2 regions of the Bacillus bruguierae genome follow, and region 2 is predicted to be linked to the other one. Evidence: a T-box and tRNA genes for the amino acid it is inferred to sense, from the RefSeq annotation. Region 2 holds a T-box; the other holds one or more tRNA genes.

Region 1 (16,180 bases), on a different contig from region 2:
TAACACAACGAAACCTGAAACATTCCAACTAGGTGTTGATTTTCTTCGCCTGGAAATTGAAAGAACATCAGCATTAGGCGTTGCCAAGCAAATTGTGCTCCATCCAGGAGCGCATGTTGGAGCAGGTGCGGATGCAGGCATTCAAAAAATTATTGAAGGTTTAAATGAAGTATTAACAGTTGACCAAACAGTGAACATTGCGCTAGAAACAATGGCTGGAAAAGGAACAGAGTGTGGACGCAGCTTTGAAGAGCTTGCGAGAATTATTGATGGTGTAACACATAATGAGAAATTATCTGTTTGTTTTGATACATGTCATACGCATGATGCTGGTTATGATATCGTTAATGATTTTGACGGTGTTTTAAACGAATTTGATAAAATTATAGGTATTGATCGTTTACAAGTATTACACATTAATGATAGCAAGAATGAGCGCGGTGCTAGAAAAGACCGTCATGAAAATATCGGTTTCGGTCATATCGGCTATGAAACATTGCGCCACATTGTACATCATCCACAATTACAGCATGTACCAAAAATTCTTGAAACACCATATGTAGGTGAAGATAAACAGGATAAAAAACCACCGTATAAATTTGAAATTGAAATGCTGAAAAACGGTGTGTTTGATGAAGAGATTCTTCAGAAAATTAAAGGTCAATAAAAAAGGGGAAAGCCCCTTTTTTATTTTACCCCGCTATTCGCGGGCAGTAAAACCCCATTGATGGAAGTTTCACTTTATTAATTTTTGGAATAGAGTGTTGATTTGTTGTGCGGTAGCAGGAGAAGTAACCTGTGCAATTTGTTTTAAAAGTTGTAATCTTTCTTGGACATCATAAATATTAATATGTTTTCCTTGAATTAAAGTGACAATTTTATCTGCTTGTTCGCTTGTTATAGACACCCCATATTCTTTACTGTATTTTAATAATTCCTTAGAAGTCATATTGTTTATTTTTTTATTTACAAATTGTTGAATGAGGTTCATGTTGCTACCCCCTTTGTTTTGTCCTCATATCCGAATATATGTGGAATATGCTTGTGTATATTCCAGAACAGGTCGTTTTCTTATCAGAAAAAGTAGAATATGTTACAATAAAAGGAGGAAATTATATAAAGATACTTGAGGAGGTAGTATGGAAAAAAAACAGCATAAAAAAGAAAGTATAATTCATCTTGTGTATCGTCTTGTTATGATTGTCATAGGTGCGGGCTGTGCAGCAGTTGCACTCGAACTATTTTTAATTCCAAACAAGATTATTGATGGTGGTATTATCGGTGTTTCCCTCATATTAGATTACCTTACACCAAATATTTGGTGGCTAAGCTTTTCCACTTTAGTTGTAATCCTCAACTTACCATTTATGTACTCAGGTTATAAGCAAATCGGAAAAACATTTATGCTATCTTCTGTTTTTGCAGTAATATGTTTAGCTTTGATTGAGTCCACATTACATTCTATTCAGCCTTTTACGACAGAGCCGATTTTAGCGACTGTCTTTGGAGGTTTAATTTTAGGTGTTGGTGTTGGGCTTGTAATTAGGCATGGTGGTTCATTAGATGGAGCGGAAATTTTAGGTATTTTGCTAACGAAGAAATTACCATTTTCTGTCGGTGAATTTGTTATGTTTATGAATATTTTCGTCTTTGCCTGGGCGGCAGTTGTATTTGGCGTAGAACAAGCAATGTATTCTGTCATGACATACTATATTGCATTTAAAACGATTGATACTGTTATCCAGGGATTAGATGAAACGAAAGCAGTGATTATTGTTTCGGACCATTATGAAGAGGTATCAAACGCAATTTTACATCGACTTGGCCGCGGAACAACGAAGTTAGTTGGGAAAGGTGGCTATACGGATAAAGAAAAAGAAGTCATCTATGCAGTTATTACTCGTTTAGAGGTAACGAAGCTAAAATCGATTGTTCATGAAGTAGATGAAAATGCTTTTATTACTATTATGAATACACAAGAAACAAAAGGTGCAAAATTTAAATCAGCAATTCACTAAAAGCGGAGAGATTTTCTCTGCTTTTTGTTATAATGGATAGGTTGTCTAAAATGGTATATATATTTTAGGGCAGATTGGTTTACAACTTGTAATGAACTATAATATAATTTAAATAGAGATAAATCGGAATCATTCTGAATTAAAATAGGTGAGATATGATGAAGTATATATTAGAAATCGAAAATTTAACCTTCCGTTATGAAGAGCGAAATGTGTTAGAGGATATTCAATTGCAAGTTCCTAAAGGAGCTTTTTTAGGGTTAGTAGGACCGAATGGATCAGGAAAATCTACATTATTGAAATGTATATTAGGGATTTTAAAACCGAAACAAGGAACGATTCGGTTGTTTGGTGTGGACAGTAAAAAATTTAAAGATTGGAATAAAGTTGGATATGTCTCCCAAAAGGCGAATAGTTTCAACTCTGGATTTCCTGCAACTGTATTTGAAGTTGTTTCGATGGGACTTGTTTCTAAAAAAGGTTTGTTTCGGTTCTTAACAAAGACGGATAAATCGAAAGTAGCAAAAGCGATTGCTGATGTTGGAATGAGTGAGTTTATGAATCGGAATATTGGTGAACTTTCTGGTGGACAGCAACAACGTGTTTTTATTGCGCGCGCACTTGTAAGTGATCCGGAATTATTAATTTTGGACGAGCCTACTGTCGGTATTGATGTGAAAAATGTTGAAAGCTTTTATGAAATGCTAGAGCATTTAAATAAGCATTTAGGGATTACACTTATTCTGGTCACTCATGATATGGGAGCTGTGACAGAGAAGGTTACACATGTTGCTTGCTTAAATCAACGTTTACATTTCCATGGAAATGTTGATGCGTTCCAAAAGTTAGAAGATGCCGAAATGTCATTATTATACGGTTATCATGTTCATCGTTTAGAGCATGATCACGAGCATCATGGGGGGATACGATGATACAGGATTTTTTGCAATATGATTTTTTACGAAATTCTTTATATGCTGGAGTTTTAATTGGACTTGTCGCCCCGATGCTTGGTGTCTTTGTTGTCATTCGTCGTTTATCGTTGATTGCTGATGCATTAAGTCACGTCACGTTATCAGGTATTGCAGCGAGTTTATTACTAGAAAAAACCGTATTTACGGGTGGTTTTTTAAATCCATTATATATGGGGATGATATTTTCTATTGGCGGCGCTCTGCTTATTGAAAAATTGAGAACGGTATATAAACATTATCAAGAACTAGCAATTCCTATTATTTTATCAGCTGGTATTGGGATTGGTGTAATTTTCATTTCTCTTGCCAATGGATTTAATACAGATTTATTTAGTTATTTGTTTGGTAGCGTGAGTGCAGTGACAAGTAGTGATTTAGTTATTATTGGATTCGTTGCTGTGATTGTGGTTGCTGTCATCATTTTATTATATAAAGAACTGTTTTTATTATCTTTTGATGAAGAATATGCTGTAGCAACAGGTTTGGGTGCGAAGTGGATTCACTTTATTTTTATTATTTTAGTTGCACTTGTGATTGCGGTTTCAATGCGTGTTGTTGGTATTCTTCTCGTTTCATCATTAATGACATTACCGGTTGCAGCAAGTATTCGAATTGCGAAAGGTTTTAAGCAAACGATCTTTTTCTCCGTTATATTTGGTGAAATTGCAGTAGTTGGAGGCATGTTAGCTTCTTATCAGCTCGACCTTGCTCCTGGTGGGACAATTGTTGTGTTATCAGTTCTTATTTTAATCGGTGCAATCTTATGGAAGAAGAAAAAAACTGCGTAAAGTAGGGATGACTATGAATCTTACAGAAGCTTTACACCTTATGAAGGAGAAGGGCTATAAACATACTGGAAAAAGAGAAGAGATGCTGCGTTTATTTGCTAATCATAATAAATATTTAACAGCAAGAGATGTTTTAGCCAATATGAAGGGTGATTATCCAGGGCTCAGTTTTGATACTATTTATCGTAACTTAACTCTGTTTGCAGAAATCGGTATTTTAGAACAGACAGAGTTAAATGGTGAAAAACATTTTCGCTTCAAATGTTCTACTACAGAGCATCATCACCATTTCATTTGTTTAGATTGCGGAGGGACGAAGGAAATCACATCTTGTCCAATGGAACGCATGAATAAAGACTTTAAAGGATATGAAGTAACGGGGCATAAATTTGAAATATATGGACGCTGTCCGAAATGTGTACAATAAAAAAGCTTGTCAGTTTCGAAACTGACAAGCTTTTTTTATCTAGAAGTTTTCAACTTATTTTTCTTGTTTTGCCGCATATTCTTCTGCAATTTTATCAATTTCTTTCTTTAATTCTTCCACCATTGTTTCTTCTGGTACTTTACGTACAATTTCACCTTTGCGGAAGAGAAGACCTTCTCCACGTGCTCCAGCAATCCCGATATCTGCTTCACGCGCTTCGCCAGGGCCGTTTACTGCGCAGCCGAGTACGGCAACTTTAATCGGTGCCTTAATTTTTGAAATATATTCTTCTACTTCATTTGCGATGCTAATTAAGTCAATTTCAATACGTCCGCAAGTTGGACAAGAAATCAATGTAGCAGCATTAGAAGCAAGTCCGAATGACTTTAATAGTTCGCGCGCTACTTTTACTTCTTCAACTGGGTCTGCACTTAATGAGATACGCAATGTGTTACCGATACCTTTACTTAAGATTGCACCAAGACCAGCTGCACTTTTTACAGTTCCGGCAAATAAAGTTCCGGACTCTGTAATACCAAGATGTAATGGATAATTGAAAGCACGAGATGCTTTTTCATACGCTTCAATTGCCAAATTCACATCAGAGGCTTTCATCGATACGATGATATCATGAAAATCTAGATCTTCTAAAATTTTAATGTGATGCAATGCACTTTCTACCATACCATCAGCGGTTGGGTATCCATATTTTTCTAGAATATGACGTTCTAATGAACCTGCGTTTACACCGATACGGATTGGAATGCCGCGTTCTTTTGCAGCATTTACAACTGCTTCAACTTTATGACGACGACCGATGTTTCCTGGATTAATACGAACTTTGTCAATGCCGCCTTCAATTGCTTTTAATGCTAGGCGATAGTCAAAGTGGATATCAGCAACAAGAGGGATATTAATTTGTTTTTTAATATCAGCAATTGCATTTGCAGCACGCTCATCGGGAACGGCTACACGAACAATTTGACAACCTGCCTCTTCTAAACGTTTAATTTCGGCAACTGTTGCTTCCACATCATGTGTTTTAGTTGTTGTCATACTTTGTATAATTAATTCATTATTACCGCCAATTGTTAAATTTCCAACTTTAACAGGACGTGTTTTTGTACGATGAGTTATTTCATTCACGAATAGATCGCTCTCCTTATAAAAGAAGTTTCTTATTTTGTAGACAAACACATTTATATTGTATGCAGTATTTGTCTAGTGAAGCCAAATGTCTATATAAATCCACTTTGATTTTTCAACATACAAGTCACTGCTATGCAGAAAAAACATGATCGCTACTTGCTTTCTCCCTTTGTTTTAACCATTGAAAGTGGCAGGGAAAGGCCCTGACCGCTTCTATGCATGGCCAGATGCTCTCAACCAACTAAAAAAGGAGCTTTTATGTTGTTTTTTTATTTGTATTTATATAGTTTCACTTTTTCTATTGTATCAGCGCCTTACTGCAGTTGACAAGAATTATGTGATGTTATTCCTGATAGAGGGGGAATTTGTATTTTTTCCCGACTTGTAATTTTGCTGGAGAGTCGTTTTGATTTAAGTCTTTGAAGTCCGTAACAACTTTTTCAATAGAAGGGACTTTTTTCTTATTAATTTCTTCTGTAATAGAGAGAACGGTCTCGCCTGTCTTTACTTCAATGACCTTATATTTTGCCAGTGATGTATTTCCTTTTTGTTTATTATTTGTAACTTTAGCCGAAGTTTCTTTTGTTTTGGAATATGTATGAAGCAACGGTAATGTGCCAATTGTCATATCATAGTACAAGACATAACCGAGAACAAGTAGTAACAAGATACCGCCAAGCCTTTTCATATTTTTCCACTCCTTTGTAGAAAAATATATGCTTGTCCAAAAAAAAAATGCCTTGAAGGCATTTTTTATAGTGAATTTTTTTCTTTTGGTTTTGGTACTTCTTTTATTGTTAAATAAAGAACGACAAGAACGATACCGATAAATGTAAATAACGAGAATATGACATGCACTTTTAACAAGTCCATAATCATAAAGAATATAGTTGGGATTGTATAACTATAAGCGGTTAATGTCCAAACTTGTTTGTAAGATAATTTACGTTCTCCGCTCATTGCAGAGCCGATAAATGCTAATAGCGTAACACCAAGAAATGTAATAAATAGCTGGAATAAGTAAATAAATATCCCGATAAAGAATATAACAACTGCATAGATGCTATCAATGTATGAAACGATTTTTTGGATATCTTTCTTTTCAAAAGTTGTATTACCTAAATCGCTATATGGAAAGGATTGCGGTTGTTGTCCTGCTATTGAAATCATTTTATCTTTTAAAATGAATATACCATCGCGATTTGGATAATTTTTTATGTCTGTTGCATTTGGATCAAATACAAAAATAAAGTCTAATTCATCTTTTATAATTGGTTTGCTAATGTCTGCGTGAAGCTCGCTATTTTCAATTTTAAAATCAGGCACATCTTTTTCGATAGAGCGATCAATTAGACTAATGCCTTCCTGAATAAAATCTCCAAATAAAATCGTTTTTGGAACAGTAGCAAGTAGACATAGTAACATTATGTAAAGAATCGTTTTTCCGATTTTTTGAAAACGAAAGAGTGCCATCTCTTTTGTTGTATATAAGCTTTTAAATAGTTGTGTAAATATGGACATGCATTCACTTCCTTCTTTAAATATATTGATTTACAGTCTCATTGTAACGTATTTTTTTTAGGAATCACAAGATATATCATGTCGCATGTGAAAATATAATTGACACATTTCTTTTTAATATGGTAAATTTATCTTACATTTTTACATATAATCATACGTTCCATCGTAGTTTAACTGGCTAGAGTATATGGTTTATAACTGCGATGTCGTAGCAGTTATTCATGTATTGCGGACCCTTAGCTCAGCTGGTTAGAGCAGACGGCTCATAACCGTCCGGTCGTAGGTTCGAGTCCTACAGGGTCCATATCCATTTCGCATATTGATACATAGCGGATAAGCTTCCTTATAGAAGGGAGCTTTTTTTACGAAATGTATGAGCATTTCGTTTGAAAAGAAATGGGAAATTTGCTACTTTAATGTTAGCGAGGCAATACGCTAAATTTGTTTTCACCCTTATGTAATTAGGGTAAAATGAATTTGTATGCCAAGTTATTATCGGCAATACATACAATGGGAGGAATATAACAATGGCGAAACATGAATTACCAAATTTACCTTATGCGTATGATGCGTTAGAACCTCATTTTGACAAAGAAACAATGAACATCCATCATACAAAACATCACAACACATACGTAACAAACTTAAATGCTGCATTAGAAGGACATGCGGAATTAGCAGAAAAAAGCATTGAAGAGTTAGTTGCAAACTTAAACGAAGTGCCAGAAGCAATTCGCACAGCAGTACGTAATAACGGTGGTGGACATGCAAACCACTCTTTATTCTGGACAATCCTTTCTCCAAATGGCGGCGGACAACCAGTAGGTGAACTTGCAGGCGCAATTGAAGCGAAATTCGGTAGCTTCGACGCATTTAAAGAAGAGTTTGCAAAAGCAGGCGCAACTCGCTTCGGTTCTGGCTGGGCATGGCTTGTTGTAAACAATGGTGAATTAGAAGTAACAAGTACACCAAACCAAGATACTCCATTAATGGAAGGCAAAACGCCAGTTTTAGGATTAGACGTTTGGGAGCATGCATACTACTTACACTACCAAAACCGTCGTCCTGACTACATCAATGCTTTCTGGAGCGTTGTAGATTGGAACGCAATTGAAAAACGTTACCAAGACGCAAAATAATGATAATTGTAAAAACTAGGAGATGCTTCTCCTAGTTTTTTTGTTTTCTCTTCTATAGAGAACCGATCAGTTCACCTGGCTATCAGTGAGAAAAGTGCTAACTAATGAAAGTTTCACTTTTCATTTTTCTTCTTTACATAATTGTAACCTTCTTTGGAAGACTAGAACATGAAGTAAAGGAGAGTTTATATGAAGTGGAAACATTTAGTTGGCGATGTTGAGGTGAATCGTGATTTAGTTTTATTACTCATAATTGGCGGATTATATACGTTGGCCATTTCGTTGTCCAATACGTTTGTTAATATTTATTTATGGAAACAAACGAAGGATTTTATGAATATTGGCTTCTATAATTTAGCAAGCGTTGTTTTACAGCCGCTCACTTTTCTTGTTGCCGGAAAACTTGCGAAACGAGTAGATCGTACGATTTTGCTCCGCATCGGTGTAACAACATTAGCTGTTTTTTTTATTGTTGTCTTACTGACAGGAACGAATGCTTCCCAGTATATTTTACTTATCGGTGGTTTACTTGGGATAGGATATGGGTTCTACTGGCTCGCATTTAATTTGTTAACATTTGAAATTACAGAGCCAGAAACACGTGATTTTTTTAACGGATTTCTCGGACTCCTTACCTCATTTTCAGGCATGATTGGTCCAATTGCATCCGGATTTATCATTTCACGTATGGAAAAGTGGAGTGGATATACAGTTGTTTTTTTCCTATCTTTAACCTTATTTACCATTGCGGTAGTTGTCAGTTTTTTTCTGACAAAACGTGAATGTGAAGGGCGTTACGAACTTGTTGAAGTAATGAAAGAAAGGGAAAATAATAAAAACTGGGGAAGAATTACACTCGCTCATTTCTTTCAAGGACTTAGAGAAGGTACGTTTATATTTGTTATTTCTGTATATGTGTATATGGCTTCTGGCAGCGAATTAGCGCTGGGGAAATATGGGCTTGTAAATTCCGCTGTTTCTTTTATTTGCTATTATGTAGTAGCACGTGTATTGAAAAAGGAATGGCGAAAAAAAGCCATTTTACTCGGTGGAATTATTTTATATGCAGTTGTATTTTTAGTTGTCTTTCATGTCACATATACGAAATTACTTATTTATGCAGCTTGTATTGCCGTAGCATATCCGATTCTTCTTGTTCCATATGGTTCAATGACATATGATATAATAGGAAGAGCCAAACAAGCAAAGGAGCGGCGAGTAGAGTATATTGTTGTTCGTGAACTATGGCTAAACGGAGGAAGAATCTGTTCGGTTTTAAGTTTTTTACTAGCTGTTTCATTATTTCCGGCAGAAAAGAGCTTGCCTATTTTATTATTAATATTAGGTGCTGGACATTTACTTATCTATTTTGCGATTCGAAATGTCAAATATGATGATGAAAAAGCATGCCATGCGGGGCTTGCAGCTGTACAAACGACGCAAAATACAACAGAAGGAGAAGGTTAACTTCTGTTGTATTTTATGTTAAAATAATAGAACGTATATAACAGTAGCGAGGACACCTGAAGAAGGTGTCCCTTTCCGCTTACATAGCTGTTGGTAGAGGGGGTTCGTATGAGTAAGAAAAAGAAAAAAAAGAAAACCCACGTTCCACTTCGGTTAAACGTGTTGTTTTTCTGTGTATTTTTACTGTTTTCATCAATAATTGTTCGATTGGGTATGGTACAGATTGTCCATGGTGAAGATTATAAAAATGAAGTAAACAGAAAGGAAAACTTAACGGTAAGCAACCCTGTTCCGCGCGGGAAGATTTTTGATAGGTATCACCGTGCGGTGGTGGATAATACACCACTTCGAACGATTACGTATACAAGAGTAAAGGGGTCAAAACCTGAAGAACGTTTAGAAACAGCAAAGCAACTCGCAAAGCTGCTTGATGTACCGACTGATAAATTAACAGAGCGAGATAAAAAAGATTTTTGGATTCTGTTAAATAAAGACCGGGCAAAAGCAAAAATTACGAAACAAGATGATGCTGATTTGAAAGCAAAAAAAATTGATGATAAACAACTGGCACAACGTCAGCTTGATCGCATTACAGAAGAAGAGTTGAATGAATTAACTGCTGACGACTTAGAAGTGTTGGCAATTAAGAGTAAGATGGAAGGCGGCTATGCGATGACGCCGCAAATTATTAAAAAAGATGTGACGCCTGAAGAATATGCTATAGTTAGTGAGAATTTAGCGAAGCTTCCAGGGGTAGACACTACAGTTGATTGGGACCGTCACTATGCTTATGGGGATATGTTCCGCACTGTACTTGGCGGCGTAACAACTTCTGATCAAGGATTACCGAAAGAGAATCAAGACTATTACTTAGTTCGTGATTATAACCGCAATGACCGCGTCGGAAAAAGTTACATTGAGCAGCAATACGAAGATGTATTGCATGGCACGAAAGCACAAGTGAAAAATATTACGGATCAAAAGGGAAATATTCTTGAAACTGTATATCTTTCTAAAGGAGAAAGTGGAAAGAATTTAACGTTAACCATTGATATGGAACTGCAAAAGAAAGTTGAGCAAATTATTGAAGAAGAAATGAAAGCAGCAAAAGCTTCAGGCGGAGCGGAGTATATGGACCGTGCGTTTGTTGTGATGATGAATCCAAAAAACGGAGAAATTTTATCAATGGCTGGTAAACAGTTTGGAGAAGAAAATGGACAAAGAGTTATCAACGACTATGCACTTGGTACGATGACGAGTGCATATGAAATGGGTTCAACTGTAAAAGGGGCAACTGTGTTGACTGGATATCAAAAAGAAGCCATTGCACCAGGGGAAGTAATTGTTGATGAACCGATGAAGTTTAAAAGTACAGATTGGAAAAAATCATGGAAAACAATGGGGGCGATTAATGATTTAACAGCCCTGCAACAATCTTCCAACGTATATATGTTTAAAACAGCGATGAAAATCGCAGGTGTAGATTATGTTCCAAACGGTACATTAAGTGTTAAACAAAAGGACTTTGATACAATGCGTTATTACTATAGTCAATTTGGGCTTGGAGTACCAACGGGAATAGATTTACCAAATGAAATGGCAGGAGTAAAAGGAAACGCAGTAGGACAACCTGGTAAGCTACTCGATTTAGCAATCGGGCAGTTTGATACGTATACACCGCTGCAATTGGCGCAATATGTATCAACGATTGCCAATGGTGGTTATCGGATGAAACCACAGATTGTAAAAGAAATTCGCAAACCGACTTCAAAACCTGAAGAGTTAGGAAAAGTAGTAGATTCGATGGAGCCGGTTGTCTTAAATCGAATAGATATGAAAGATGAGTACATTAACCGCGTTCAAGAGGGTTTTAAAATGGTAATGCAAACACCGAACGGAACTGGATATACGAATGGTTTTGCTGGTGCAACATATGATCCGGCAGGAAAAACAGGAACCGCACAGGCCGCTTATGCTGGTCCAAATGCAAAAGAGGTAAGAGCGCAGATAGGTGATAGATCCATATATAATTTAACACTTGTTGGTTACGCACCGGCGTCTGATCCAGAAGTTTCCTTTTCTGTTGTTGTTCCGTGGTTGTCTGGTGATCAAAACCCAGTAAGTAAAAAAATTGGACGCCGAATTATGGACGCATATTTTGATTTGAAAAAGCAAGAAGTAAACGGAAATACTGGACCAATAGAAGATACGAAGAAAACAAATGAAGAAGAATAAAAATGTGTAAGATTGGCACACTATCTGTGAAGATAGTGTGCTTTTTTTTATACATGTTGCATATAGTGATGACAGAAGTGTACAAGCCTAAGAAAAATTTATGTACACTGCTTACTTTCAAAAGGAGGGATGGAGAATATCTCATAAATGCGAGCATATATACCCATTTTGTTTTAACGTTTCGCATGGCAGGAGCAGGACCTAACCGCTTCTATGCATGGCCAGATGCTCTCGCCCATCTAAAAAACAAGGGTTTTTATCTCGGTTTTTTCATTTGTATATAGATATTTACAAAACTTTTACAAACTATTAAAACCGTATTAATAGTTCAACATTATTCTTATATATGTACTCCTGTTAGCAGGAGGCTCCTAGGAGGAAGTATTACGTGAAACGTAATAGAACATACACCATGGTTTTTATAATAGCAATGTTTTGTTTATCTGTTCATACGTTACCTGTTTCCGCCGCTAGTATTGTAGGAGAAGTACAAATTGATGGATCTTCTACAATTTTTCCGATTATGGAAGCAGTAGCAGAAGAGTATACGAAGCGAGAACCTCATGTAAAACTTTCTATTGGTATATCTGGAACGGGAGGCGGATTTCATCGTTTTGGAAAAGGAGAAGTAGATATAACAAATGCTTCTCGGTCAATGAAAAGAGAGGAAGAACGGCTTGCTAAGAAGCATCATATTACGTATACGCCGCTTCAAATTGCTTATGACGGTCTTACACTTATTGTGAATCGTGAGAATACGTGGGCAGATAATCTTACAATAGAAGAGTTACAAACGGTATGGAGTGATAGTGAAACAACGAAAAAATGGTCGCAAATTCATCCTAAATGGCCGCATGAAACGATACAATTTTACGCACCAGGGGTAGATTCTGGTACGTATGATTATTTTCAAAATGTAGTGTTGCAACAAAAGCAGATCACAAGAACAGTTACATTATCTGAAGATGACAATGTTTTAATACGAGGTGTTATGAGTAATAAGCACGCAATTGCATTTGTTGGATATGCATATTATGCTGCGAATCATGATAAAGTAAAGGCCGTAAAAATTAACGGTATTTCTCCGGCGAAAGAAACAATACAATCCGGAGCATATAAGCCGTTGTCTCGGCCGCTTTATGTATATGTAAATAACTCTTCTATTCGAGAGAAAAACAGTGTTGCAAATTATGTCTCTTTTATGATGAAGCATGCTGGAGAGCTTGTAGAAGAGATTGGATATGTGAAGTTGCCGCAATATAAATATAATGAACAGCTACAAATGTTAACAGAAATGCAAAAATAATGTCAAGATGGAAAGGGGTTTTCATCTTTGGCTCGTAATAAAAAGAGTCATGTTACGATTTCTGTTCAACATTTGATTGAAAGAAATACAGGCAAACGAAAGAAAGCACAGCGAATCAATCAAATGGTTCCTTTTGTGTTACGACTAATCGCCAGTATCTCTATTGTTACAACGATGGGGATTATTATAACTTTGGCAAATGAAACATTTATGTTTTTTGAAAGGGTATCAATAGTTTCCTTTTTTACAGAAAAAGAATGGCTTCCTTTTTTTGAAAATCCTAAGTTTGGTATTTTACCACTTATATATGGAACATTGCTTGTAACTGTTATCTCTATGATTGTTGCCGTTCCGATCGGATTAGGCTGTGCAGTGTTTTTAAGTGAATATGCGTCTAATACGGCAAGAAAGGTGTTAAAACCAGCATTAGAGTTATTGGCAGGGATTCCGACAATTGTATACGGTTTTTTTGCTTTAACAGTTGTTACACCTATTTTGCAACGCATCGTTCCAAATTTACAGTTTTTTAACGCGCTTAGTCCGGGGATTGTAATTGGCATTATGATGATTCCAACGATTGCATCTCTTAGTGAAGATGCGATGCGTGCTGTTCCTCATAAAGTGAGAGAGGCTTCTTTTGCGATTGGCGCCACTCGTTTTGAAACGACAAAGCATATAGTGTTACCAGCTGCTTTTACTGGAGTTTTAGCAGCAATTGTGCTAGCTGCTTCAAGAGCGATTGGAGAAACGATGATTGTCGTCATTGCGGGGGGATCGACGCCGAGTTTATCGTTAAATCCGACACAGTCTATACAGACGCTAACAGCATATATTGTGCAAGTTAGCTTAGGAGATGCCCCTTATGGAACAATGCCCTATTACAGCATGTATGCTGTCGGAGCGACGCTATTTATTTTTACGTTGATTATGAATATGATTGCACAGCGTATTATGCGTCGTTTTAAGGGGGCGACATAATATGCGAATGCTAAACGAGCGAAACATAGAAGAACATATGCCTGCTCGGTTTTGGAAAGATCGTGTATATAGAACTGTATTTCGCATAGCGATGTTATTTTCACTTTGTATATTAATTTTTTTGCTGTATCAAATTTTTCAGCAAGGAATAACATATATTTCATTTGATTTTTTAATCCGTTTTGCATCACGAAATCCAGAGCAAGCTGGAATTGCAGCAGCTTTATCGGGAACGATTTTATTTATGAGTGTTGTCGCTCCTACTTCTTTTTTATTTGGAGTAGGAACAGCCCTATATTTAGAATACTATGCAAAACAATCATTGTTTACAAAAATAATTGAGGTCAACATTCAAACGTTGGCAGGAGTACCATCAGTTGTTTTTGGATTATTAGGATTAACAATGTTTGTATATGGCTTACAGTTAGGAGAAAGCATATTGGCAGCCGCATTAACGATGAGTCTTCTCGTCTTGCCAACGGTTGTTGTTGCAGCGCAAGAAGCGCTTCGCTCTGTACCAAAGTCGTTGCTAGAAGCTTCTTATGGAGTAGGAGCAACGAAGTGGCAAACGATGTATCATGTTGTGATTAGAGCGGCAATGCCAGGGATTTTAACAGGTTGTATTTTAGCGTTATCACGAGCGATTGGAGAAGCGGCCCCGTTACTTGTCATTGGGGCACTTGCTTTTGCAAACTATGTACCGCTTGATGTAATGGATAGATTTACAGTTTTACCAATTCAAATCTTTAATTGGATGAATAGGCCGCAAGAGGAATTTCAACATGTAGCAGCAGCTGGAATTATTGTGTTATTAGTGCTGTTATTTCTTATCAATATTTTTGCAATATGGCTGAGAAATCGTAAGTAAGAAGGAATGGATGAAAGGGGATCTTCAAAATGGTATCTACAGTATTAAAAGTTCAGGTGAAAAATGAAGAAAAGGCAGAACCTCAAACAAAAAAAGTTGTATTTGATACGAAAAATTTAAACTTATGGTATGGGGAAGACCATGCATTAAAAGATATTAATTTAAGCATTCATGAAAATGAAGTGACGGCGATTATTGGACCAAGTGGATGCGGAAAATCTACGTATTTAAAAACATTAAATCGTATGGTTGAGCTAGTACCAATCGTGCGGACAACAGGGGTAATTGAGTATCGCGATCGCAATATTTTTGATAAATCTTATCCTGTTGAAGAACTGCGTACGCATGTTGGAATGGTATTTCAGAAGCCAAATCCATTCCCAAAATCAATCTATGAAAATGTTGTATATGGTCCGAAAATTCATGGTATTCGCGATAAGAAAACGTTGGATGAAATTGTTGAGAAAAGTTTACGCGGTGCGGCGATTTGGGATGAATTGAAAGATAGATTACATGATAATGCATACGGATTATCCGGTGGGCAGCAGCAACGTTTATGTATTGCGCGTTGCTTAGCAATTGAACCAGATGTCATTTTAATGGATGAACCAACATCAGCATTAGATCCAATTTCTACGTTAAAAGTGGAAGAGTTAATTCAGGAGTTAAAGAAAGATTTTAGTATTGTTATAGTTACGCATAATATGCAACAAGCAGCTCGTATTTCTGATAAAACTGCTTTCTTCTTAAGTGGAGAAGTTGTGGAATATACGGATACAAATAAATTATTTACAACTCCAACAGATAAACGAACAGAAGATTACATTACAGGACGCTTCGGTTAATAGTATCTGCTTGGGGGGGCCAATTTGTCTTTTTATCCCGTATTAACGGCCAGTAAGACCCCCACCTCAAGATTCAGAGAGAAGCAGAGAGGGGATAACTGCCCGTAAAAGCCCGATTGGTGAGGGCTTTCCGTCAGTGGGGGATGAAGACCCCCAACTGACGGAAGTTTCACTTTATTTAATGCTTTATTTTATATGAGAGTGCATGTGTAACAGCTGAAGGAGGAAGCAACATGGTACGCGAACAATTTCAATATGACTTACAAACATTACAGCAAAAGGTTATTGAACTAGGTGAATTAGCAAAACAAGCTCTTGAAATTGCAATGGAAGGGTTGCGCACAAGAGATGTAGAGAAGGCGATTGAGGTAATCGATGGTGATTACCGTATGGATAATTTGGAAGAAGAAGTTAATGATTTTGCATTAATGTTGATTACGAAACAACAGCCGGTTGCTAGTGATT
Region 2 (16,180 bases):
CTTCGATGTGTAGAAAAAGCGGGTCTTGAAATAATTGATATTTGCCTTCAGCCATTAGCAGCATCAGCAGTTGCTTTATCAATCGATGAAAAAAATCGTGGAGTCGCTCTTGTTGACATTGGTGGAGGCTCGACGACATTATCAATTTTCCAAGATGGAGAATTACAAACAACAAGTATATTACCGATTGGCGGAGATCATATTACAAAAGATATCGCCATCGGATTGAAAACATCAACTGAAAATGCCGACCAAATTAAACTAAAATATGGACATGCTTTTTATGATACAGCATCTGAGGAAGAAATATTTACTGTTTCAATGATGGGCAGTGATCAAACAGAGCAATATTCTCAATTAGAGTTAGCTGATATCATTGAAGCTCGTGTAGAGGAAATTCTTATGCTTGTACAAGATGAGGTACAAAAACTTGGCCTGAAACAGTTACCAGCTGGTTATGTACTTACTGGTGGTGTTGTTTCTATGTCTGGTATTCTTGACCTTGCAAATGACATTCTACATCAAAATGTTCGTATTGCAACGCCAGATTATATTGGTGTACGTGAACCACAATATACAATTGGTGTTGGACTTATTAAAAATGCATACCAAAAAGCTAAGTTACGAGGAAAGAGTGTGCAGGAAAAGCAGGAAAACTATGAGTTACAGCATACACATGCACCAGTACCTGCTGCAGTGCAACAACCGGTAAAGCAAAAGCCTCGTAATAACAATGATAACAATGATAACAATGAACGAATGATGTCAAAAGTGAAGCGCGTATTCCGATATTTATGGGATTAGATTTAAACGCGAAAAATGAGGTTCTAGGGGGATTTCGACATGTTAGAGTTTGATACTACACAAGATCAATTAGCAAATATAAAAGTTATTGGTGTTGGCGGCGGAGGAAACAATGCTGTCAATCGTATGATTGAAAATGGCGTACAGGGCGTAGATTTTATCGCTGTAAACACAGATGCACAAGCACTGAATTTATCAAAAGCTGAAACAAGAATGCAAATCGGTGGTAAATTAACGCGTGGACTTGGTGCTGGAGCAAACCCAGAAGTAGGAAAAAAAGCTGCTGAAGAAAGTAAAGAGCAGATTCAAGAAGCACTTCGCGGTGCGGATATGGTCTTTGTCACAGCTGGTATGGGCGGTGGAACTGGGACCGGGGCAGCTCCAGTTATTGCACAAATTGCAAAGGAGCTAGGGGCATTAACAGTTGGGGTTGTAACGCGCCCATTTACATTTGAGGGTCGTAAGCGTGCAACGCAAGCTACATCTGGAATTGCTGCGTTTAAAGAAAATGTAGATACGATCATTGTTATCCCGAATGATCGTATTTTAGAAATTGTGGATAAAAATACACCAATGCTTGAAGCATTCCGTGAAGCAGATAACGTATTACGTCAAGGTGTTCAAGGTATTTCTGACTTAATTGCAACGCCTGGTCTTATTAACTTAGACTTTGCAGACGTAAAAACAATTATGTCTAACAAAGGTTCTGCTTTAATGGGTATTGGTATTGGAACTGGTGAAAACCGTGCGACAGAAGCAGCGAAACGTGCGATTTCTAGTCCGTTGCTAGAAACATCTATTGATGGTGCACAAGGTGTTATTATGAACATTACAGGTGGCACGAATTTAAGTTTATATGAAGTACAAGAAGCGGCAGATATTGTAGCTTCAGCTTCAGATCCAGAAGTAAATATGATTTTTGGCTCTGTTATTAATGAAAACTTAAAGGATGAAATTGTTGTAACAGTGATTGCAACAGGTTTTGATGATAGCATCTCAATGCAACCACCTAAGCCAATTACTCGTTCTACAGTAACTGCTACTAAAAGTGTGCAGCAACCAGTACAACCAGTTAAACAACGTGAAGTAAAGCGTGAAATAAAGCGTGAAGAGCCGGTTGGAAATGATCGTCATACAGATGTAGATGATATTGATATTCCAGCATTTTTACGTAATCGTCGCAGACGCTAAGGGAGCGTTTGTAAAGTGAAACTTTAAGCAGTGGGGAGCCCCCACTGCTTATTAGTTGAATCAATCAAGTTCTTACTGTCCATAAGTATCGAGATGAATTTTCGTATTTCATGGAAACATAAAAAAGACAATCCTCTATTATGAATAGATGGTTGTCTTTTTTATTTCCTTTATCCCGCTATTCACAGGCAGTAAAATCCCCACTGATGGAGGAATCACTTTATATTGATGCCAATTCCGTTACTTACTCAAAGAAAGCGCTTTTCCAGTAGCTTATTTTTAAAGAGTCTTCTTTTTCTACATGACAAATTATTCCTCAAAGTTTCAAAATAACAAAAAATCCCTTCCGTGAATTGACACACTTTTCCATTGGATATGCATTATACTAGTCTCAACTTTATAAAAAAGAGGTGAACCGTTTGATCGTTTACGCCGACATTATATGGTTATTAAATGTCTGCATTGATTTTCTTTTACTTCTATTAACAGCAATTGTTTTAAAACGGAAAGTGAAAAGATGGAGACTTGTGCTTGGCGCATGTATCGGTTCAACAATTGTTATTTTTGCATTCACGCCGTTAGCATCGTTGATGACACATCCTGTAATGAAATTAATATATTCATTTTTTATTGTTTATGCTACATTTGGCTTTATTCGTTTTCGGACATTTTTACAGAGCGTTTTAATGTTTTATTTTGTGACGTTTATGGTAGGAGGAGGCCTTGTTGGCACACATTTTTTTCTTCAAACGAATGACATGATGAATGGACTCATTTCGATAAAATCCATTTCGTATGGTGATCCTGTAAGTTGGTTGTTTGTAATAATCGGGTTTCCTATTATCTACTATTTTTCTAAAAAGAGAATTGCAGATGTAGAAGTAACAAAAATTCATTATGAGCAAATTGTGAAAGTAGATATCAAAATTGATATAAATGATATTCAACTGGAGGGATTGATTGATAGTGGAAATCAATTGTATGACCCGCTTACAAAAACACCAGTTATGATTATACATGTTTCTTCTTTGGAACATGTGCTACCCAAGTGGCTAATAGAACAAGTTCAAATGAAAACAGCAATTCCTCATATACCAGATGAAGAATCAAAGTGGGCAACACGTTTGCGCTTAATTCCCTACCGAGCTGTAGGGGTTAACCAACAATTTTTATGGGCGTTTAAGCCTGACTTTGTACAAATTTATCATGAAGGTACAAAGGTTACTGTAAATAAAGTATTAATTGGTTTGAATGCACAGCAGTTATCAGCGAATGGTGAGTATCAATGTATTTTACATCCAAAAATGTTATTGTCACAAAAAATAACAATTGCTTAATACAGAAACGGAGGGATTAGATTGAAACTGAAATTTCGGTTAACTTATCTTTGGTATAAGTTATTACTAAAACTTGGAATAAAGACCGATGAAATTTACTATATTGGTGGAAGTGAAGCGTTGCCACCGCCATTAACAAAAGAAGAAGAAGAAATTTTGTTGCAAAAACTACCAAAAGGGGATGAAACAGCAAGGTCACTTTTAATAGAACGCAATTTACGTCTTGTTGTATACATTGCCAGAAAGTTTGAAAATACAGGAATTAATATTGAGGATCTTATTAGTATTGGAACCATTGGTTTAATTAAAGCGGTTAATACATTTAATCCAGAAAAAAAGATTAAACTTGCAACGTATGCTTCAAGGTGTATTGAGAATGAAATATTGATGCATTTGCGGAGAAATAATAAAAATCGTTCAGAAGTGTCATTTGATGAGCCTCTTAATATTGACTGGGATGGAAATGAACTATTGTTATCAGATGTTTTAGGAACAGATGAGGACATTATTACAAAGGATTTGGAAGCAACTGTTGACCGCCATTTACTTATGAAGGCATTGCATCAATTAAATGATCGAGAGAAGCAGATTATGGAACTTCGTTTTGGGTTAGATGGTGGAGAAGAAAAAACACAAAAGGACGTTGCAGATATGCTTGGGATTTCCCAGTCTTATATTTCACGTTTAGAAAAACGGATTATTAAAAGGCTTCGTAAAGAATTTAATAAAATGGTATGAGATGAGGCTAAACGGCCGATTGTCTCGTTATAAAGAATGTAAGTTTCATTTGATAAAGTGAGATAAATAAATATATGCATAAAATTCCCTCCAAAGGAGATACTTTACACTGTACAGCAACTCCCGATAGGAGGGAACACTTTGACGAGAAACAAAGTAGAAATTTGCGGTGTTGATACATCTAAACTTCCAGTACTAAAAAACGAAGAGATGCGACGGCTATTTCGAGAAATGCAAAGCGGTGATATAAGCGCAAGGGAGAAACTAGTAAACGGAAACTTACGTCTTGTACTAAGCGTCATCCAAAGATTTAACAACAGAGGGGAGTTTGTTGATGATTTATTTCAAGTTGGCTGCATTGGACTTATGAAATCCATTGATAATTTTGACTTAAGCCAAAATGTTAAATTTTCAACATATGCTGTACCGATGATTATCGGAGAGATTCGAAGATATTTACGTGATAATAATCCAATACGAGTATCGCGTTCCTTGCGAGATATTGCTTATAAAGCATTGCAAGTACGCGAAAAACTTATTGCTGAAAATTCGAAGGAGCCAACAGCAATGGATATAGCAAAAGTACTTGATGTGACGCACGAAGAAATTGTATTTGCCCTCGATGCAATTCAAGATCCAGTTTCATTATTCGAGCCAATATACAATGATGGTGGGGATCCAATTTTTGTTATGGATCAGTTAAGTGATGATAAACAAAGGGACGAACAATGGGTCGAAGAGCTAGCATTAAAAGAAGGAATGAAGCGATTAAATGAACGAGAAAAGATGATTATTCGCAAGCGTTTCTTTCAAGGGAAAACACAAATGGAAGTGGCTGAGGAAATTGGGATTTCTCAAGCGCAAGTGTCACGTCTTGAAAAATCAGCAATTAAACAAATGAATAAAACAATTCAAGGCTAAGGTCTCATCATTTATGATGAGACCTTTTATAGTTTTGAGGGGAAATTCTGTTCATAGGAAAGATGGCGTATTCATATAATGGCTATAAAGAAAAAGTTTTGTACGTGAAGGGACATATTCTCTACTAATGAAGGCGCATTAACGGTCCGCACCTCAAGATGCAGAGAGAAGCGAAGAAGATAGGTGAGGGCTTTCCATCAGTGGGGGATGAAAAAAACCCCCAATGATGGAAGTTTCACTTTATTTTTTACTTGAGGTGAAATTGCGATTGTCAGTTAAGTATGAGGAAAAGGAGAGGGTTGCAATGATACGCATTTCAGAATTTCAAATGAAAGATGTTGTCAATGTGTCAGATGGAAAGAAACTTGGAAACATTGGAGATATTGATATTGATATGAGGACAGGGAAAATTCAGGCAGTTATTATTACGAAACAAGGGAAAATGTTGGGGTTATTTGGAAAAGAAGAAGAATCTGTAATTCCTTGGAAACAAATTGTAAAAATAGGGGAGGATGTTATTTTAGTTCGAGCAGATCATGTTCCTACAGTTACAGAAACATTACAAACACCAACAACTTTTTGAAAAATATTACAAGTTTCTCTTTTTTTTAATGTTGTCATTATGGAAAAATAAAAGTATGGTAAAATAGACAGGAAGTACCATACTTTTTATGTTATTTTATTATAAGGAGCCTTTTTATGAGAGAACCATTTACATATAAGGACGGTATGTTACATTTACATATGTGGGAAGAACTTGGACCCATTATAGCTGGATTTACCACAAAAGAAGGTGGAGTGAGTACTGGGCCGTTTTATACAATGAATCTGGGGCTACATGTCCATGACAAAGTGGAAGATGTTCATGAAAATCGACGTCTTTTAGCAGAAAAATTACACGTTCCATTAGAGACCTGGATTTGTTCTGAACAGGTTCATGATCATCATGTTGCAAAAGTGGGCAAACAAGAGAGAGGAAAAGGTGTCTTTTCCTATGAAGACGGTATCCCGAATACTGATGGCATATATACGAAAGATACAGATGTGCTATTAACATCTTGCTATGCGGATTGTGTACCACTCTATTTTTATGCGCCATCTTATAGAATGATTGGACTTGCACATGCTGGCTGGAAAGGAACTGTAAAAGGAATTGCGAGTGAAATGATCGGTAAGTGGAAAGATGAAGGTATACCGCTTGGTGATATACATGTTGCTATCGGTCCGTCTATTGGCGCGTGTTGTTATGTTGTGGATGAACGTGTATTATCTGCCGCTAAACAAGTGCTTCATGGTTCCGTTCCATATGACATGGTTTCTGATGGACAATATGCAATAGATTTAAAAGAAATAAATCGGTTGCTATGTTTACAAGCCGGGATTAAAGAAGAGCAGATTGCCATGTCATCTCTTTGTACAAGCTGTGAAACGCAATTATTTTTCTCACATCGACGCGACCATGGGAAGACGGGAAGAATGCTTAGTTTTATTGGTTTTAAGGAGGATGAAAAGCAGTGACAGTACAAGGGAATTTAACATATGTTAGGCAAGAAGTTGAAAGAGCATGTAGGCGAGTGAATAGATCTATAGACGAAATTACACTTGTTGCTGTTACAAAAACAGTAGGGATTGAAAAAACAAATAAAGTGCTACAAGCGGGGCTTGTACATCTTGGAGAAAATCGCAATGAAGGTCTTTTACAGAAGTATGAGTATTTTGGAAACAAAGCGACGTGGCACTTTATCGGTTCCTTGCAATCTAGAAAAGTAAAAGAGATTGTAAATGAGATTGATTATTTGCATTCACTTGATCGTCTTTCACTTGCAAAAGAAATTCAAAAACGAGCAATGAAACCGATTCGTTGCTTTGTTCAGATAAAAACCTCAGAAGAAGAGTCTAAACAAGGGCTAAACATAGAGGAAACGGTTGAGTTTATTTGCAGCTTACAACAATTTGATAAAATTGAAGTTGTCGGACTGATGACAATGGCACCTTACACAGACGATGAAATGCAAATTCGTAGCTGTTTTCAAATGTTGCGTAAACTGCAAAAACAAGTACAAGATTTAAACCTATCGCATGCTCCGTGTACGGAGTTATCAATGGGAATGTCGAATGATTATACAATTGCAATTGAAGAGGGCGCTACATTTATTCGTTTGGGAACGATTTTAGTGGGAAAAGAATAGAGGGAAGGAGAGTTTGATTATGAGTTGGTCAAAAGTAAAGTATTTCTTTTTTGACACACCAGAAGAGCGAGAAGCACACTATGCTTACGAAAAGGAGCAAAATGAAATGAAAAAACAACAGGAACCAGAGTCAGATATTCCTCTTGCAAAGGTACAACCGAAACAAAACGTAGTAAGCATTGAAACAGCGAAACAACCTTCGAAAGTTGTTTTATTAGAGCCTCGTACGTACTCAGAAGCACAGGGGATTGCTGATCATTTGAAAGGTCGTCGTGCAGTTGTAATTAATTTACAACGTATGTCTACAGATCAAGCGCTGCGTATTGTTGACTTTTTAAGTGGAACTGTATATGCGATAGGCGGAGATATTCAAAAATTAAGTCCCAAAACATTTATATGTACGCCGGATAATGTAGATATTGTTGGAGCAATTTCTGAATTGTTTGGTGAAGAAGAAGAGACAAATATAAAAAGGTGGTAGTGCGCTATGACGCTGGTTTTACAAATTTTGCTTTATCTATTCGAGTTATATTCATATGCGCTTATTATTTATATCCTTTTGACTTGGGTTCCAGGAGCAAGAGAGTCGACATTTGGTGATTTTCTTGCCCGTATTTGTGAGCCGTATTTAGAACCGTTCCGGAGGTTTATTCCACCACTTGGTGTAATTGATATTTCTCCAATCGTGGCGATTCTTGTACTACGTTTTGCAAGTTCAGGATTAGTACGTATATTCGAATTATTTTTAAGGTAATCAAGTATAGATGAGCATTTATGAACATTTTAGACCTGAAGAAACAGTTTTCGTTGATAAAGTATTAGAATGGAAGCATGCAGCAGAAGAATACCATCAAGTGAAACTTACTGATTTTCTTGACCCGCGAGAACAACAGATTGTTTCTATGATTGTTGGACATCAAGGAGATGCTGCCTTTCAGTTATACGGGGCTGCTCCGAGTGCAGAAAGAAAACGAGCGTTAATTTATCCCAATTATCTTATGCCGAATGCAGAAGAGTTTCAAATAGAAATATTAGAAATTGACTATCCTTCTAAATTTTATACGCTGGAGCATCGTCAAATATTAGGAGCATTTATGTCTCTTGGTTTAAAGCGAGAGAAATGCGGAGATATTTGGCCCCAGAACGATCGTGCCCAAATTGTAGTTGCAAAAGAAGTTGTATCGTATATAGAAATGAATTTACAATCGATTGGAAAAACAAAAGTATCTTTATCACCTGTGTCAATTGATCATGCATTACATATACAAGATCAGTGGGATGAAAAGTCAGGGACTGTCTCGTCGCTTCGATTAGATGTACTACTAGCAGAAATGTTCCATCTATCTCGGCAAAAGATACAGCCGTTCATTAAAAATGGTCTTGTGAAAGTGAACTGGAAAGTAGTTGAGCAATCTGCTTATGAATGTTTTCCGGGAGATGTATTTTCTATAAGAGGTCATGGTAGAAGTAAATTACTCACTGTTGAGGGAAAAACAAAGCGCGATAAATGGAGAATTTTGTATGGTATTTTAAAATGATTTCTTTTTTTAGAAGGAAAATCTCCCATTTTGTCGAAGAAAAGATATAATTAAAAAGGAAAATTTAGATAACCTACTTGGAGGTGGCGTTTGTGCCGTTAACACCGTTAGATATTCATAATAAAGAATTTAGTCGCGGCTTTCGTGGCTATGATGAGGATCAAGTAAATGAATTTCTTGATCAAGTCATTAAAGATTATGAATTAGTAATTCGTGAGAAAAAAGCATTAGAAGAAAAGGTTGCACAACTAGAAGGGAAATTAGAACATTTCTCCAATATTGAAGATACATTAAATAAATCTATCGTTGTAGCACAAGAAGCGGCAGAAGAAGTAAAGCGTAATGCACAAAAAGAAGCAAAGTTAATTGTGCGTGAAGCAGAAAAAAATGCGGACCGTATTGTTAACGAAGCGTTAGTAAAATCAAGAAAAGTTGCATTTGATATTGAAGAATTGAAAAAGCAAGCAAAGGTGTTCCGTACACGTTTCCGCATGCTATTAGAAGCGCAGCTTGAGATGTTAAACAATGATGATTGGGACAAGCTAATTGAGTTAGAAGAAGAAGTAGATGAGCTTCTTAAGAAAGAAGAGACAGTGTAAGCTTGACGTTTTTCTCATTATTACATATAATTCTATACAACATAATTTTTTAGAAAAACGAAGATAGGGATAAGTACTTTTTTCATACCTTATATAGCGAACTGAGGACGGTGGAAGCTCAGGATAAGGAGAGAATGGGAATATCACCCTGGAGTTCCTCGCTGAACAACAAAGTAAGCAGAGGCGTGTATTCGCGTTAAGAATATAAAGAGGATTGCTACATATAGCAGTCTACTAGGGTGGTACCGCGGGAGACCTTCTCGTCCCTTTTTTGGGATGAGAAGGTCTCTTTTTTATTCCATTTATTTAGAAAAATGTCTTTCTGTTATATATTCAAGGAGGAATTAAGTATGGAGTACAAGGATACATTATTAATGCCAAAAACAGAATTTCCAATGCGTGGAAATTTACCGAAGCGTGAGCCTGTAATGCAAGAAAAATGGGCTGAAATGAACATTTATGAAAAAGTACAAGAACGTACAAAAGGACGTCCGCTATTTGTACTACATGATGGACCGCCATATGCGAACGGCGACATTCATATGGGACATGCGTTAAATAAAGTATTAAAAGATTTTATTGTCCGTTACAAATCGATGACGGGATACTGCGCGCCATATGTACCAGGTTGGGATACACATGGATTACCAATTGAGCAAGCTTTAACAAATAAAGGTGTTAAACGTAAAGAAATGACAGTTGCTGAATTCCGTAAACTTTGTGAAGAATACGCATATGAACAAGTAAGCCGTCAGCGCGAGCAATTTAAACGTTTAGGTGTACGCGGTGATTGGGATAATCCATACATTACATTAAAGCCAGCATATGAAGCACAGCAAATTAAAGTATTTGGTGAAATGGCGAAAAAGGGTTATATCTATAAAGGACAAAAACCGGTGTACTGGTCTCCAACGAGTGAATCTGCATTAGCAGAAGCAGAAATTGAATATAAAGATAAAAAATCTGCATCTATTTATGTAGCATTCCCTGTAAAAGATGGAAAGAATGTTTTAGAAGGCGACGAAAAATTCATTATTTGGACGACGACACCTTGGACGTTGCCAGCTAACTTAGGTATTTCTGTTCATCCAGAACTTGAATACAGCATTGTAAAAGTAGCAGATGCGAAGTATATCATTGCTTCTGAGTTATTTGAAACAGTTGCCAAAACATTAGAGTGGGAAAATACTGAAGTTGTGAAAACAGTAAAAGGTAGCGAACTTGAGTATACAACGGCGAAACATCCATTCTATGATCGTGATTCTCTTGTTATGCTTGGTGAGCATGTTACAACAGATGCTGGTACAGGCTGTGTACATACAGCACCTGGACACGGGGAAGATGACTTCCTTGTTGGAAAGCAATACGGTTTAGAGGTTCTTTGCCCAGTTGATGATAAAGGTGTATTAACAAGCGAAGCACCTGGATTTGAAGGATTATTCTACGATAAAGCAAATAAACCAATTACAGAAAAATTAGAAGAGGTTGGTGCGTTATTAAAATTAACATTTATTACGCATTCTTATCCACATGATTGGAGAACGAAACAACCAATTATTTTCCGTGCAACAGCACAGTGGTTTGCATCTATTGAAGCGTTCCGCACAGAATTATTACAAGCAGTAGAGGAAACAAAATGGGTGCCAGCTTGGGGTGAAACACGTCTTCACAACATGGTTCGTGACCGCGGTGACTGGTGTATTTCTCGTCAACGTGCATGGGGTGTGCCGATTCCTGTATTCTATGCAGAAAATGGTGATCCGATTATTACAGACGAAACAATTAACCATGTAGCAGCGCTATTCCGTGAACATGGTTCAAACATATGGTTTGAACGTGAAGCGAAAGACTTATTACCAGAAGGGTTTACACATCCATCTAGCCCAAATGGCGAATTCCGAAAAGAAACAGACATTATGGATGTATGGTTTGATTCTGGTTCTTCTCATCAAGCTGTATTAGAAGAGCGTGATGATTTGCAACGTCCGGCTGATTTATATTTAGAAGGATCTGACCAATATCGTGGTTGGTTTAACTCTTCATTATCAACAGCAGTTGCGGTAACAGGTAAAGCACCATATAAAGGCGTTTTAAGTCACGGCTTTGTACTAGATGGTGAAGGGCGTAAAATGAGTAAGTCTATTGGAAACATTGTTGTACCGAAGAAGATTATGGACCAATTAGGCGGCGATATTTTACGTTTATGGGTATCCTCAGTTGATTATCAATCTGATGTACGTATTTCTGATGATATCTTAAAACAAGTAGCAGAAGTATATCGTAAAATTCGTAATACATTCCGTTTCTTATTAGGAAACCTAGCTGATTTTGAACCAAGTAAAGATGCGGTATCTGCTGCAGAACTTCGTGAAGTTGACCGCTACATGTTAGTGAAATTAAATGACTTAATTATAAAAGTAAAAGATGCTTATGAGACGTATGAATTCGCTGCTGTATATCATGCGATTCATAACTTCTGTACAATTGATTTAAGTTCATTCTATTTAGATTTTGCAAAAGATATTTTATATATCGAAGCAGAAAATAATCACGATCGCCGTGCAATTCAAACGGTATTATATGATGTACTTGTTGCATTAACAAAACTCGTAACGCCAATTTTACCGCATACAGCAGATGAAGTATGGCCATATATCCCTGGCGCTGTAGAAGAGAGCGTCCAATTAACTGATATGCCAGAAGCTGTAGAAGTAGAAGATGCTGAAGAATTAAAAGTAAAATGGGATGCATTTATGACACTTCGCGATGATGTATTAAAAGCGTTAGAGGATGCACGTAATGCAAAAGTGATTGGTAAGTCATTAAATGCAAGTATCACACTTTATCCAACAGCAGAAATGAAAGAATTATTACAATCTATTACAGAAGATGTGAAACAATTATTTATCGTTTCTGAGTACCATCTTGGTGGAACAATGGAAGAAGCGCCAGCTGATGCGCCGAAATATGAACATACAGCTGTTGTTGTAACGCAAGCAACTGGTGAAACGTGTGAACGATGCTGGGTTGTCTCTGAAACAGTAGGAAGTAATGCGGACCATCCAACATTATGTAAGCGTTGCGGAGAAGTTGTAACAGAACATTATGTAAAATAATGAGATGAGAGAAATCGACTGTAAACAAGGCAGTCGATTTTTTCTTCCTTCGAAGGAAAAATGTGTGTGCAGTAATCGTTTTCTTTTCGGATAAACTAACGATACATTCCAGCCGGGAGGGACGCGCTTGTGACTGACACATACATGGAAATCCAAGAAGAATTACAATTAATGCAGCGGGAATTACAGCAGCGATTAGCAAAAGAAGAGTTGTATGCGTATGAGGTAGAATTTGGACAGGAATTGCTAGCTATGGCCAAAACAGATGTGAAAAATAAATTATTATTGCATGATATAAGAGAAGATTTAAAAGATGTAGAGCGAGCACTTTGGAAAATAGAAATAGGCATGTATGGAATTTGTGAGGAAACCGGACAAAGAATGACACTTAGGCAATTAAAAAGCATGCCAACAGCACGTACAGTTCATGAATGTTTCTATGAAAAAGTAAAAACAATTTAAAGACAACAATATTATATTACCTAATTCAATTTATTTTATGCTCCCATGCGATGCTTCATTGTGAAAACATAGCAGCTATGCTAAAATTTTGAGGTACACTGTCATTGTGGGGGAAATGAAAATGATATATTATTTAATAGCATTATTCGTGATTGCCATTGATCAAGTATCAAAATGGATTATCGTAAAGGAAATGGAATTAGGTGAGAGCATTCCAATTATTGATAATGTGCTGTATATAACGTCTCACCGCAATCGCGGAGCTGCATGGGGCATTTTAGAAAATAAAATGTGGTTTTTCTATGTTATCACCGTTATCTTTGTTATTTTTATTCTGTTTTATATGAAAAAATACGCAAAGACAGACAAGCTTCTCGGCATTTCACTTGGGCTTATTTTAGGCGGAGCCATTGGTAATTTTATTGATCGTGTAGTACGAAAAGAAGTTGTTGATTTTATTCATACGTATATTTTTTCATACAACTTCCCGGTATTTAACATTGCAGACTCGGCGCTATGTGTTGGGGTTGCATTAATTATTATTCAAACATTATTAGAAGGAAAGAACACAAAGGAGTAAATAATGAGCGAAGTAGTACAAGTAACAGTTATAGAAGAGCAAAAGAATGAACGGATTGACAAATTTGTTGCTGGGGTGAACAATGAATGGTCTCGTTCACAAGTACAGCAATGGATTAAAGATGGTGTTGTAACGGTAAATGGTAAAGACGTTAAAGGGAATTATAAAGTAAAAACAAATGATGAAATTACAGTTACCATTCCAGAACCGGAGTCATTAGATATTCTTCCAGAAGATATGAATTTAGAGATCTACTATGAAGATAGTGATGTGCTTGTTGTAAACAAGCCACGTGGCATGGTTGTACACCCAGCACCAGGGCATACGAGCGGTACGTTAGTGAACGGCTTAATGTATCACTGTAAAGATTTATCAGGTATTAATGGCGTAATGCGCCCAGGGATTGTGCATCGCATTGATAAAGATACATCTGGGTTATTGATGGTGGCAAAAAACGATATGGCACATGAGGCACTTGTCAATCAGCTTGTAGAGAAAACGGTAACGAGACGTTATCAAGCGATTGTTCACGGTGTTATCCCGCATGACAAAGGAACAATTGATGCTCCAATTGGTCGTGATAAACAAGATCGTCAAAGTATGACCGTTGATGAAAAGGGAAAACATGCTGTGACTCATTTCCGTGTACTAGAACGTTTTAATAATTTCACTCATGTGGAGTGTCAATTAGAAACAGGCCGCACGCATCAAATTCGTGTACATATGAAATATATTGGATATCCACTTGCAGGTGACCCAAAATATGGCCCAAAGAAAACATTTGATATAAATGGTCAAGCACTGCATGCAGGTATTTTAGGTTTCATTCACCCGCGCACAGGTGAATATTTAGAATTTGAAGCACCAGTTCCACAACTCTTTACAGATCTTCTAAATGATTTACGAAAATAATATTGACAATCGTTATAAAAACTGACATAATAACAGCAGTTGAATAAGTCCTTTAACACAACCCCGTGAGGTTGAGAAGGTAACGGTTTGAAATAAGTAGGGTATTTGTACCCTTTTTCAGAAAACCCTCTCGCACACGACGAGAGGGTTTTTTTATACCATTCCTCTCACGCAAGAAAAAAGCCTGGAGGTGAAGAACATGAATGAAAAAGCAGTGGTACTAGATGATCAAATGATTCGCCGCGCTTTAACACGCATTAGTCATGAGATTGTGGAACGCAATAAGGGTGTTGAAAATTGTGTTCTAGTTGGGATTAAAACACGCGGTATTTTCATTGCACAGCGCTTAGCAGAACGAATTGGGCAAATTGAAGGAAAAGAAATAGCTGTCGGTGAATTAGACATTACATTATATCGTGATGATTTGACTTTGCAATCTAAAAATAAAGAACCGCTTGTAAAAGGTTCAGACATTCCTGTTGACATCACGAATAAAAAAGTTATTCTTGTTGATGACGTATTATATACGGGAAGAACAGTGCGAGCTGCTATGGATGCATTAATGGACATCGGTAGACCATCACAAATTCAGCTAGCTGTTCTTGTAGATAGAGGTCACCGTGAACTGCCAATTCGCGCTGATTATGTAGGAAAAAATATTCCAACATCAAGCGAAGAACGTATTGAAGTAGACCTTCAAGAAACAGATAAACAAGATCGAGTAAGCATATACGAAAAATAAAGCCCTTTTAAATGTAGTCCTGTGAGGCTGCCAAAGGGTCTTGACTTTCATATGTCTAATTTGACATACGTAAGTATAGGACTCTTTGTGCATAGGCGCAAAGAGTTTTTTTATTGTAAGTTTCCAACATTGGAGGAGGAGATAACAATGGAACAAAAGCCAGTGTTAGACATTCATGAAGTACCGAAACCAGGGAAATGGTTATTGTTAAGTATACAACATTTATTCGCAATGTTTGGGGCAACGGTGCTTGTTCCATTCTTAACAGGATTAAGTCCAGCAGTTGCTTTAATTTCAAGTGGATTAGGAACGCTAGCATTCTTGCTTGTGACGAAAGGACAAGTGCCTGCTTACCTCGGATCATCGTTTGCATTCATTGCACCGATTATTACAGCAAAAGCAGCAGGTGGCCCAGGAGCAGCTATGCTCGGCGGAATGCTAGCCGGTCTTGTCTACATGTTAATCGCACTTGGAATTAAAAAGTCTGGATCAAACTGGATTATGAATCTCTTACCTCCAATTGTAGTTGGTCCAGTTGTTATGGTAATTGGACTTGGGCTTGCACATACAGCGGTAAATATGGCAATGAATAATGCAGATGGAAAATATAGCTTTACACACTTTTCCGTTGCACTCGTAACATTAGCAATTACAATCATCTGCTCGATTTTTGGAAGAGGCTTCCTTAGCATCATACCAGTTTTAATTGGAATTATAGGTGGTTATATCTTTGCTTACTTCCAGGGCTTAGTCGATTTGAAACCAGTGGTAGAAGCAAAGTGGTTCGAAGTACCGGACTTCGTAGTACCATTTGTCACATATACACCGGAGTTCTCGTGGAAAATCGTACTAGTAATGGTACCAGTTGCAGTCGTAACAATTTCAGAACATATCGGACATCAAATTGTACTTGGAAATGTTGTAAATAGAGACTTGATTGAAAAACCAGGTTTGCATCGCTCTATTATGGGGGACGGCATTGCGACATTTATCGCGTCCACAATTGGAGGACCACCAAATACAACGTATGGTGAAAATATTGGGGTACTTG

What was found. The T-box of region 2 lies ahead of ileS (isoleucine--tRNA ligase). A T-box ahead of a tRNA ligase gene usually reads a tRNA of that ligase, here a tRNA-Ile.
Region 1: it has a tRNA-Ile gene. The T-box ahead of ileS (isoleucine--tRNA ligase) is inferred to sense a tRNA for this amino acid. The anticodon was not compared.

Annotation. Positions count from the first base shown of each region.
Region 1 covers NZ_JBAWSX010000001.1:562,810-578,989, forward strand. The annotation lists gene WAZ07_RS02795 (deoxyribonuclease IV) at 1-667, shown strand, start outside; gene WAZ07_RS02800 (DUF2624 domain-containing protein) at 737-991, opposite strand; gene WAZ07_RS02805 (YitT family protein) at 1,140-2,018, shown strand; gene WAZ07_RS02810 (metal ABC transporter ATP-binding protein) at 2,177-2,950, shown strand; gene WAZ07_RS02815 (metal ABC transporter permease) at 2,947-3,780, shown strand; gene WAZ07_RS02820 (Fur family transcriptional regulator) at 3,794-4,207, shown strand; gene ispG (flavodoxin-dependent (E)-4-hydroxy-3-methylbut-2-enyl-diphosphate synthase) at 4,262-5,353, opposite strand; gene WAZ07_RS02830 (hypothetical protein) at 5,700-6,044, opposite strand; gene WAZ07_RS02835 (DUF1189 domain-containing protein) at 6,110-6,877, opposite strand; tRNA gene WAZ07_RS02840 (tRNA-Ile) at 7,108-7,181, shown strand; gene sodA (superoxide dismutase [Mn]) at 7,405-8,016, shown strand; gene WAZ07_RS02850 (MFS transporter) at 8,206-9,483, shown strand; gene WAZ07_RS02855 (peptidoglycan D,D-transpeptidase FtsI family protein) at 9,592-11,718, shown strand; gene WAZ07_RS02860 (PstS family phosphate ABC transporter substrate-binding protein) at 12,131-13,024, shown strand; gene pstC (phosphate ABC transporter permease subunit PstC) at 13,052-14,002, shown strand; gene pstA (phosphate ABC transporter permease PstA) at 14,004-14,870, shown strand; gene pstB (phosphate ABC transporter ATP-binding protein) at 14,900-15,715, shown strand; gene phoU (phosphate signaling complex protein PhoU) at 15,949-16,180, shown strand, end outside.
Region 2 covers NZ_JBAWSX010000011.1:13,603-29,782, reverse strand. The annotation lists gene ftsA (cell division protein FtsA) at 1-804, shown strand, start outside; gene ftsZ (cell division protein FtsZ) at 844-1,995, shown strand; gene spoIIGA (sigma-E processing peptidase SpoIIGA) at 2,415-3,332, shown strand; gene sigE (RNA polymerase sporulation sigma factor SigE) at 3,354-4,070, shown strand; gene sigG (RNA polymerase sporulation sigma factor SigG) at 4,212-4,991, shown strand; gene WAZ07_RS17275 (YlmC/YmxH family sporulation protein) at 5,296-5,574, shown strand; gene pgeF (peptidoglycan editing factor PgeF) at 5,691-6,509, shown strand; gene WAZ07_RS17265 (YggS family pyridoxal phosphate-dependent enzyme) at 6,506-7,180, shown strand; gene WAZ07_RS17260 (cell division protein SepF) at 7,200-7,661, shown strand; gene WAZ07_RS17255 (YggT family protein) at 7,668-7,934, shown strand; gene WAZ07_RS17250 (YlmH family RNA-binding protein) at 7,945-8,718, shown strand; gene divIVA (septum site-determining protein DivIVA) at 8,811-9,317, shown strand; T-box leader at 9,369-9,588, shown strand; gene ileS (isoleucine--tRNA ligase) at 9,668-12,433, shown strand; gene WAZ07_RS17235 (TraR/DksA C4-type zinc finger protein) at 12,563-12,895, shown strand; gene lspA (signal peptidase II) at 13,017-13,475, shown strand; gene WAZ07_RS17225 (RluA family pseudouridine synthase) at 13,479-14,387, shown strand; gene pyrR (bifunctional pyrimidine operon transcriptional regulator/uracil phosphoribosyltransferase) at 14,587-15,129, shown strand; gene WAZ07_RS17215 (solute carrier family 23 protein) at 15,277-16,180, shown strand, end outside.